2 linked regions of the Halotia branconii CENA392 genome follow. The protein of the gene in region 2 interacts with the protein of the main gene of each other region in a pairwise test. Links are inferred from orthologs where the notes say so. Each region holds a gene or a part of one and is shown on either strand. Other genes may lie near its edges.

Region 1 (5,142 bases), 1.9 Mb from region 2 along the record:
TGTTAAGATGACTACTGATTCTCAGTTTTACGATTCTTCCCACTTGCAACTTATTGGAAATTTGTCAGACGGAATGGATCAGCATACCAATGAATCAACGGGTGCTATGGATATGATGAAGCGCGATCGCTTCGAGTTATTGAGTGCTTATCTTGATGGTGAAGTTACAGCTGCCGAAAGCAGACAAGTAGAAGAATGGCTAGATAACGATGCCTCAGTTCAATGCTTGTATGCCCGACTGTTAAAGCTACGGCAAGGCTTGCGGACTCTCCCAGTACCAGCAGCCCAACAGTCACCAGAAGTAACAGTCCAGCAAGTAATGGCGCGTTTAGATCGCCGTTCTCGGTTAGCTTGGTTATTTGGTGGTGCAGCCGTAGCTGCTTGTGTGATCGGCGCAGTATCTGGCTTGCTACCAGGTGGTGAGTCTAGAACACTGCAACTGGCTCAAAAACCAAAAGCAGAATCGACACAAGTGACGACAACACCTGGATCTTCTGCTTCACCGCTGATGGTAACTTTAAATAATCCGGTAATCGAAATTCCTAAAGCAGCGGTAGCCTCTCCGGAAAAGCCAGTCAATTTGCAGCAGTCTGAACTTAGGGAAATTGAACAAAACATTAATTAATCGCCAAGCGATAGTTGATTTACAATTCGTAGCTATGGTGGGGGGATTGAGCCACAACTACTCCACCAGCCATCCGGTTGGGGGATGCCTTTTAATTGGTAAACTCGCTCCATAGTCATGAAGTATACCCAAGCTTGACCCAGAGGTAAACCTTGGCGATCGCAAATCTCCACTTCTTGGCGATTATAGAGGTTTGCCGACATTTGCCTAGTGGGTTGGTAATCTTCCAGTTCGTCTAAGGCATCTAAAATATTTAAATCGTTAAACGAAAGTAAATAACCGTGGACAAAGCATTCTCCAGACGTTAGTGCTGGATAGCCAAACGGCAAATTAAATAATTGTCCCTTGATAACTGCTCTTTGGGCATGTAACACCTTGCCAGCACAGTATTTTTGATAATTAGCTTCACTTGGTTTGAGCGTGCCGTAAACAAAAACCCGCACTTGTGGAGATAATTTTATTTTTGGATTCAAATTTATTCCTTCTTCCCTGTTTCCTGCCTCTACGAGTGATTCACCAAATCAAACAGGATTACTATAATATTCTCTTGCCTAGCATCTACAATATGTAGGCAGATAAGATTTAAAGTCCAGTAGGAGAATTTTTGGTGGATTCCCGATACAACCCGGCAGCAATTGAGGAAAAATGGCAAAAGACATGGGCAGAACACGGCTTAGACAAGACACCTAAAGATAGCAACAAGCCCAAATTCTATGCTTTATCCATGTTCCCCTATCCATCTGGGAGCCTACACATGGGTCATGTCCGTAATTACACAATTACTGATGTGATTGCCCGCCTCAAGCGAATGCAAGGGTATCGGGTACTACATCCTATGGGTTGGGATGCCTTTGGTTTGCCAGCAGAAAATGCCGCCATCGACCGAGGAGTTCCGCCAGCCAAGTGGACTTATCAAAATATGGCGCAAATGCGTCAGCAATTGCAGCATTTGGGTTTATCCATCGATTGGGATAACGAACTTGCTACTTGTTCACCAGATTATTACAAGTGGACACAATGGATTTTTCTGCAATTTTTACAAGCCGGGTTAGCTTATCAAAAAGAAGCAGCGGTAAACTGGGACCCGATTGACCAAACTGTACTGGCTAACGAGCAAGTTGATAATGAAGGGCGTTCTTGGCGCAGTGGAGCGATAGTCGAGCGTAAATTATTGCGCCAATGGTTTTTGAAGATTACCGAATACGCCGAAGAATTGCTCAACGATTTGGATAAATTAACAGGTTGGCCAGAACGCGTTAAATTAATGCAGGCCAACTGGATTGGTAAATCGATAGGGGCATATTTAGAATTTCCTATTGTGGGAATGAATGAAAAAATTGGTGTGTATACCACCCGTCCAGACACCGTTTATGGGGTTAGTTACGTAGTTCTAGCACCAGAACATCCTTTAACAAAGCGCGTCACCACCAAAGAACAACAAGCAGCAGTAGAAACCTTTATTAAGGAGGTTTCTCATCAAAGTGAGTTAGAACGGACTGCCGAAGACAAACCCAAGCGAGGCATCCCCACAGGTGGTAAGGCAATTAACCCATTTACAGGGGAAGAAGTGCCTATTTGGATTGCTGACTATGTATTGTATGAATATGGTACTGGGGCGGTGATGGGTGTACCAGCCCATGATGTGCGGGACTTTAAGTTTGCTCAAGCTTATGACTTGCTAGTTGAGTTTGTGATTGCTGCGCCCGATGATGTAGATTTTGACTTAACTCCAACATCAGATACATCAGATACAGATGAAGTTACACAACTTGTCCTAGTAAAGTATAACGAGGCATACACCGAACCAGGAATTTTAATCAATTCTGGATCATTTACTGGCATGGCTTCTGGGGAGGCTAAAGCAGCGATTGTTAAATATGCTCAAGAACAAGGTTTTGGTAAAGAAAAGATACAATATCGCTTGCGGGATTGGTTAATTTCTAGGCAACGCTATTGGGGCGCGCCCATACCAGTAATTCATTGTCCTAGTTGTGGGATAGTGCCTGTTCCTGATGAAGATTTGCCAGTACAGTTACCGGAAGAAGTAGAATTTACTGGACGCGGCGGTTCACCATTGACTCAGATGGAAAGTTGGGTAAATGTGCCTTGTCCAACTTGTAGGACACCAGCTAAGCGAGAAACCGATACGATGGACACCTTTATTGATTCCTCGTGGTATTTCTTGCGGTTTCCTGATGCTAATAATGAACAGCAGGTTTTTGATTCCAGTAAAACTAATGACTGGATGCCAGTTGATCAGTATGTGGGTGGAATTGAACACGCGATTTTACATTTATTGTATTCGCGGTTCTTTACCAAAGTATTACGAGATAGAGGCTTGCTGAATTTTGACGAACCATTTCAACGTTTGTTAACTCAAGGAATGGTGCAGGGTTTAACTTACCTAAATCCCAATAAGGGAGGTAAAGATAAGTGGATTCCCTCTAGTCATGTCAATGCAAGCGATCCTCGTGACCCCCAAACAGGTGAACCATTGCAACGCCTGTATGCTACCATGTCGAAATCCAAAGGTAATGGTGTAGCGCCAGAAGATGTAATTGCCAAATATGGTGTGGACACAGCGCGGATGTTTATTTTATTTAAAGCGCCGCCAGAAAAGGATTTGGAATGGGATGAAGCCGATGTCGAAGGTCAGTTTCGCTTTTTAAATCGGGTATGGCGCTTGGTGAGTGATTATGCTGCTGCTGGAGTATGCCGTAAAAAAGCGCAACTTAATGATTTAAGTAAGCCAGAAAAGGAATTAAGGTTGTCGATTCACACTGCTATCAAAGCAGTAACAGAAGACTTAGAGGATGAATATCAATTTAATACGGCTGTTTCAGAATTGATGAAGTTGAGTAACGCCTTAACTGATGCTAACTGTCAAACTTCGCCAATTTATGCAGAAGGCATTCAGACTTTGGTGGTAATGCTGGCTCCCTTTGCACCACACATTGCTGATGAGTTGTGGCATTTATTGGGTAATAGTAACTCTGTTCACACTCAAACTTGGCCGTCTTTTGACCCTGGTGCTTTGGTAGCTGACGAAATTATTTTGGTGGTTCAGATTAATGGCAAAAAGCGGGCTGACTTGCAAGTGCCAGCACAAGCTGATAAAGCCCAGTTGGAGAAGTATGCCCGTGAATTAGAAGTTACTCAGCGTTATATCGAGGGTAAAGAAATTAAGAAGGTGATTGTGGTTCCTGGTAAGTTAGTGAATTTTGTAGTTGTTTAAGCTCATCTTGTGCCTTAGAAGGATACAGCTGGCGAATCAGGGGTAAAGCCCTCTAATTCGCATTAAAGAAAATAAAAAATAGTAGGGGAGGTTAATATTTTTAAACAACGGTGCGGCAATGCCGCACTGTGGGCATAAGCAAAGCTTGACCAAATGAAAAAATTATTTGGACATCGTAAGTAGGGTATTGTATTAAGTCAAGGTCATATAAATTCGCGCTTATATACTAGAAGAAATTTGGTGAGATGAGCTTAAAAGTGAGTGATCAAAAGTTTAGCGTTTGGGTGTAGCTTCACCAAATTTAATCAAAAAAGCGATCGCAATACTCACAGCTAAAATTAATGTCATACTCAAAGCTGAACCAAATCCCCAGTTTTGGGTAACTCCTAAAAACTGATTATAAACTAACCGCGCTGCTGTCATACTCGAAGCACCACCGAGTAATTCTGGGTCAACGAAATCTCCTAAACCTGTAATAAAAACTAGGATGGAACCAGCAGCGATTCCTGGCAAAACTTCGGGTATAGTCACTTGACAAAAAGTTTGGACAGGATTTGCACCTAAATCGGCTGCTGCTTCTAGTAACCGCTTGTCTAACTTTTCTAAAGAGGCATATAAAATTATCACCATATAGGGTAATAAGCTGTAACTCATCCCAATTAATACGGCTGGAGTCCGATTTAACAATTCTAAAGCTGGTAAACCTAAACTTGTTAATATACTATTTAATAATCCCGTAGGACGCAGAATAGTAATCCAAGCATAAGAACGCAGTAAAGAGGAAGTCCACAGAGGTAAAATAAACCCTAATAGTAATAAATTTTGCCAACGTTTTGGTGCTATTACAGCAATCCAATATGCCACAGGAAAGCCCAAAATTAAACAAATTACTGTTGTCGCGATCGCCAACCATAATGATCGGAAAATTACTTGTAAATAAAGTGGGTCAAGTATCCGAATATAGTTACTAAATCCACTCGGATTTACTAAATCTCCTGGTCTAATATCTGGTACTAAACTCAATTCTAAAATGATTAACGCTGGTAGTACTAATAAAAGTAACAACCAAATACCAGAAGGTGCAAGCAATATCAATGGTTGTAAGTTTAACCGCGGACGATACAGTTTTTCTATTTGGGCAATATCGCCTGGAGAATTAAGTTGAGAAGAATGATTTTTTGTAGACACAAGCTGAATTGATAATTAATTATTTTAACTACTAGTTAATTGAGTCCAATAACGCTCATAAACTTCTTCAAAATCTCCCAGAGGAGCAAGACGT
Region 2 (4,891 bases):
CAGATCCATTAATCAATATCCCAGCAGCTAGTACCACACAACTTGGCCCAGTTCCGGGTACACCTGTTAACCCAACTGGAACCGAAAGAAATGCTCCAGCTACTTTCTCTGACCCAGATCCAGCACCTAACACGGGTAATGTAAATAACTCTGCTCCTATCGCTCCGTTAAATCAAGTGGATTCTGCTCCTTCAAGTAAATAAATTCTTCTAAGCCCTTCGGGCAGGGAATAGGGAACAGGGAACAGGGAACAGCAAGAAAACCTTGCACGAGATGCCCCTCCGCACAGAAGTTTCAATGCGTCCTTGTACAAATCCCCATACTTATAACGCTTCTCGGTTGCATGGAATACACTCCAGAAATAAAAGAGGCTAGGAACTAGAGGCTAGGGGCTAAAGTGGTGTATTTCATTCATAAGAAAACCGCTATAATCTTTAACCCAAAAGTATTGAATTTCATCCGACGATGCTTGGGGTTGGTTTACTCACTGTGGTCTATTCATCTGAAAAACGCTGTAAAAGTAGGGGATTTCCCTGTTCCCTTTTTAATTGTAAGTAAGTCGGTGCAATAAAACCAAACTGTGTAAAGAAAAGTAAATAGCGCTCAAACTCCTTCTCCCCCTGCTCCCTGCCCCCTGCCCCCTGCTTGAATCCAACAATAATTATTTACGCCGACCTACTTATATGCAACAGTTTTACTGATCCGTTGAGAGTAATTACACTTTTTTCTGGTTCAATCATTTATTATTATGCAATTACAAAAGATCATCCCTATAAAACTGTGGGTTCATTTGTGCTTTGTAGCATTCAGTTTCACAGCCACAGCTACACCTTTAATGGCTCAAGCTCCTACTTCTAACCAAAATCAAGTTCAGACTGAATCCCAAAGCAATAATAAACCATCTTTTTTGCCGAAAATCCGCAACGATATTAAAATTAAACGTCAACCGCTTAAATCTAGCTTGTTACATGAAGGGATGACTCAAGCTGAGGTTGAAAAGGTGATGGGAAAACCAACTGATATTAAGGTGTTCCCTAACTCAGATTTGAAAATTGAAATCCTAAATTATCGCCAAGAACCAATCATCACCAAAATATCGATGATTGATGGTTATCTGTCGGGTGTTACTAGTGAACTCAAAACCATAACTACCAATAATATTCCTCCTTTTGCTCAGGTAATTAAAATTGGGATGAGCCGTCAAGAAGTGTTGAAATTGATGGGACAGCCTTTCTCTGAACAGCGCAATGACATCTCTATTTATAAGCTTGAGCGACTTGCCTTTGTCAAAGAAGGTCAGCTACCAGTAAACATAGTTCTCACGGATAGTCGCGTAGAAGGTATGAATGTTGGGTTGGAAACTCCTGTCAAAATTATGGCAGTTATATTGCCAGCAGAACCAGCCACACCAAAAACTGGCCCTGCTTATCAACGCATTCGCATTGGGATGAATCCACAACAGGTAATATCAATTTATGGTCAGCCTACTTTTGTACAGCCTTCAGTGTTTAAGGAGCAGAAAGTTGTTGATTTCGTGTACGCTACGCTCAATACAGATGCTTCTACTAGGTTTACATTTATCGATGATGTGCTGACACGCTTTTCTTTTATTCCCCAAGCAAATTTTTACAAAAAATAAAGTTCAACTTAACTTTGTCTTTAAAAGAAATTAGCCATCCAAGGGGAGACACTTGCAAATATTTGTGTAGCTGCTACCAGCGCTGTTTCTGTAGCTTCAAGTTTGCCTGTTAACTGCAAATGGTAGGGTGTAAATAAGCCTGTGTACAAAGGGCATGGGGCATGGTGCATGGGGCATGAAGTCTTACTCCATTGGTTTTTTGCTTTTTATGCTGGGGCTGAAATAGAATTTTAGTTTTGTGAGTCTTCTAATATTTCTAATAACTGGGTTTCATTTAACTGATTAATTCCTAAAGTCTGCGCTTTTTCTAACTTAGAACCTGCATCTGCTCCTACCACTAAATAATCGGTTTTTTTACTGACTGAATCAGTTACTTTACCACCAGCTTTTTGAATTAATGCCTTAGCCTCATCTCGCTTTAAGGTTGGCAATGTACCTGTAATCACAAAAGTCTTACCCGCAAACTTTTGATTACTATTACTAACTGTTGTGTCTTCTGTGGCAACAAATTGTAACCCTGTTAGTTGCAAACGCTGAACTAAGGTTTGATTGGCATTAATGCGAAACCATTGGTATACAGATTGAGCAATTTCTGCACCAATACCGTAAATATCTGCAATATCTGATTGTTTTGCTGTCACTAATTGGTCTACTGTGGGATACTTCTGGGTCAATAATTGGGCATTCACACTACCAACATGACGGATGCCTAAACCATACAATACTCTTGACCAGGGCTGGTTTTTTGATTGAGCGATCGCATCTATTAATTTCTCTGCTGATTTTTTCCCCATTCTTTCTAATGCACATAATTGGTCTGCTGTCAAATCATACAAATCAGCCACAGAATGCACTAAGTTTTTATCAACAAGTTGATGCACCAGCTTTTCGCCTACGCCTTTAATATCTAAAGCATCACGGCTGACCCAATGTTCTATTTCTCCTTTGAGAATAGCTGGACAAGAAGCATTTACACAGCGAGTTACTGCTTCATCTGACTCTCGCACCACTGGTTGATTGCAGACTGGGCAATGGGTGGGCATTACAAAGGGTTGACTATCAGGGGGACGCAGTTCTGTTAATACCCTGGTCACTTCTGGGATAATTTCCCCAGCTTTACGAACAATTACAGTATCACCAATGCGGATATCTAATTGAGCGACGCGATCGCTATTGTGTAAAGTAGCACGAGAAACTGTCGTTCCTGCTAATTGTACTGGACGCATTTGCGCTAAAGGTGTCAACGCCCCTGTTCTACCGACATTGACAGCAATATTTTCGACGCGGGTAGGCGCTTCTTCGGCTGGGTATTTCAACGCCACCGCCCAGCGAGGGAATTTTTGGGTAAATCCTAACTGTTCTTGTAATTTAAAAGAATTTAGCTTTACTACTACCCCATCGGTCATGTAGGGTAGATTCAGCCGTTCCGTATCCCAGTATTGATAATATTCCGCCACTTCAGCTAGTGAAGCACATAGCTTATGGTTTGGGTTGACCCGAAAACCCATCTTTTCCAATAACTCCAACGCTTCCCACTGGGTATTAGCAATACTGGCATCATCCATACCAGAGATGTGTAGTGTGTAGGCAAAAAAATCTAATCGCCGCTTGGCTACAATGCGCGAATCTAATTGTCTGAGTGTACCAGCCGCCGCATTGCGAGGATTAGCAAACAACTGTTCACCTGCTTTTTGCCTTTCCTCGTTGATTTGTCTAAACACATCCAACGGTAAAAACGCCTCGCCTCGGACTTCTACCTTTTCCAAGTTTTCTAAATCACCTAAATTCAAGCGCAACGGAATTGAGCGAATTGTCCGCACATTTTGGGTAATATCTTCACCCATGATTCCATCACCCCTAGTTGCGCCCCTAACTAGAATGCCATTTTCGTAGGTAAGAGCGATCGCAGAACCATCAATTTTTAGCTCAGATACATATTCTACAGCATCTGTTGTGGGTGTTTGTCGCCGCCAGCGTTGCTCCCAACTTTGCAATTCATCAATATCAAAGGCATTCTCTAGACTATAAAGTGGGATGTTGTGTCGTACCGAGGTAAAATGTATTGCTGGTTTCTCACCCACGCGCTGGGTAGGACTATCAAGTCTGACTAATTCTGGATGCTCAATTTCCATTTGTTGCAATTCCCGATACAGGCGATCGTACACTGCATCTTCCATAATTGGCGCATCTAAAACGTAATATGCATAGCTGGCTTGTTGTAACAGTTGGCGTAGTTCTTCTATTTGTTTTATTTCGGACTTAATCTGTGTCATGAGACTTATAAAAATACTTGGTAGTGATTGATACTTTTATTAAAAACTAGGCAATTAATTCCATATTATCTGTAAGTCCAAAACAAACCCTGGTAATATATCTTCTCCACATAAGCTTGTGGGAAACTCTAATATCTCTTTTGGTTGCCCTTGTCGATAAATTTCCACACGGCGAGTTTTTCTATCAATTAACCAACCCAGTTTTACACCTGCATTCACATATTCTTGCATTTTGGCTTGCGTTTCACTCAAGCTATCCGACGAGGACATCAATTCTAAAACAAAATCTGGGGCAATGGGTGGGAATTTTTCGCGCTGTTCTGGTTTGAGGACGTTCCACCTCTCTAGTTTTATCCAAGATACATCGGGGGAACGGTCGGAACCGTTAGGGAGTTTAAAGCAGGTGGATGAGTCGAATACCTCTGCGAGTTTTGTTTGACGGTTCCAAATTACAAAATCCGCAATCATTGATGCATTACATTTTCCTGTTTCTCCTCCCGTGGGTGGCATAATAATTATTTCCCCTAACTGATTACGTTCAAATTTGACATCGGGATTATCCCGACACAGTTGGTAAAATTGGTCGACGTTCAATTTAACGACATTATTAAAGTTGATGGTAATTGCAGTCATGGCAGTAAAAAAGTCAGCTGATAATAGTTGTACCGCATTAAGTTAAGTGAACCAGACAAGACCAAACTATGTAACGAAAAGTAAAGTCTCTGTATTTGGTTTGTAGTAGCGCTAAAACCAATAATGAATATTTGCGCTTACTTACTAGCTCATAAGTAGGTCGGCGTAAATAATTATTGTTGGATTCAAGCAGGGGGCAGGGGGCAGGGAGCAGGGGGAGAAAGAGTTTGAGCGCTATTTACTTTTCTTTACACAGTTTGATTTTATTGCACCGACTTACTTACTACAGAATCTTGATATGCATCATATAGAAAACAGTTCGTCCTTTTATGTGCGTGTCCCAGCA

What was found. Proteins that work in one complex are often made in the same cells at the same time.
Region 1: the proteins of ligA (region 2) and leuS interact in binary tests that used the Escherichia coli proteins (3 or more experiments, as listed by UniProt). The link is inferred for Halotia branconii CENA392 from one-to-one orthologs.

Annotation. Positions count from the first base shown.
Region 1 is NZ_CP124543.1:1,021,599-1,026,740, reverse strand. What follows is about bases 861-4,060. They hold leuS (leucine--tRNA ligase), read left to right. Parts: upstream 861-1,232; coding sequence 1,233-3,860; downstream 3,861-4,060. Other genes in these bases: QI031_RS04620 (gamma-glutamylcyclotransferase family protein), read right to left, coding at 861-1,098. Also shown: QI031_RS04625 (anti-sigma factor family protein), read left to right, coding at 8-625; more of QI031_RS04620, read right to left, coding at 658-860; QI031_RS04610 (ABC transporter permease), read right to left, coding at 4,134-5,048; QI031_RS04605 (polyamine ABC transporter substrate-binding protein), read right to left, coding at 5,073-5,142.
Region 2 is NZ_CP124543.1:2,901,465-2,906,355, reverse strand. What follows is about bases 1,392-4,340. They hold ligA (NAD-dependent DNA ligase LigA), read right to left. Parts: upstream 3,913-4,340; coding sequence 1,870-3,912; downstream 1,392-1,869. Other genes in these bases: QI031_RS12680 (Uma2 family endonuclease), read right to left, coding at 3,967-4,340; QI031_RS12695 (hypothetical protein), read left to right, coding at 1,392-1,639. Also shown: QI031_RS12700 (vanadium-dependent haloperoxidase), read left to right, coding at 1-203; more of QI031_RS12695, read left to right, coding at 749-1,391; more of QI031_RS12680, read right to left, coding at 4,341-4,545; QI031_RS12675 (hypothetical protein), read left to right, coding at 4,844-4,891. UniProt on the Escherichia coli protein: DNA ligase that catalyzes the formation of phosphodiester linkages between 5'-phosphoryl and 3'-hydroxyl groups in double-stranded DNA using NAD as a coenzyme and as the energy source for the reaction.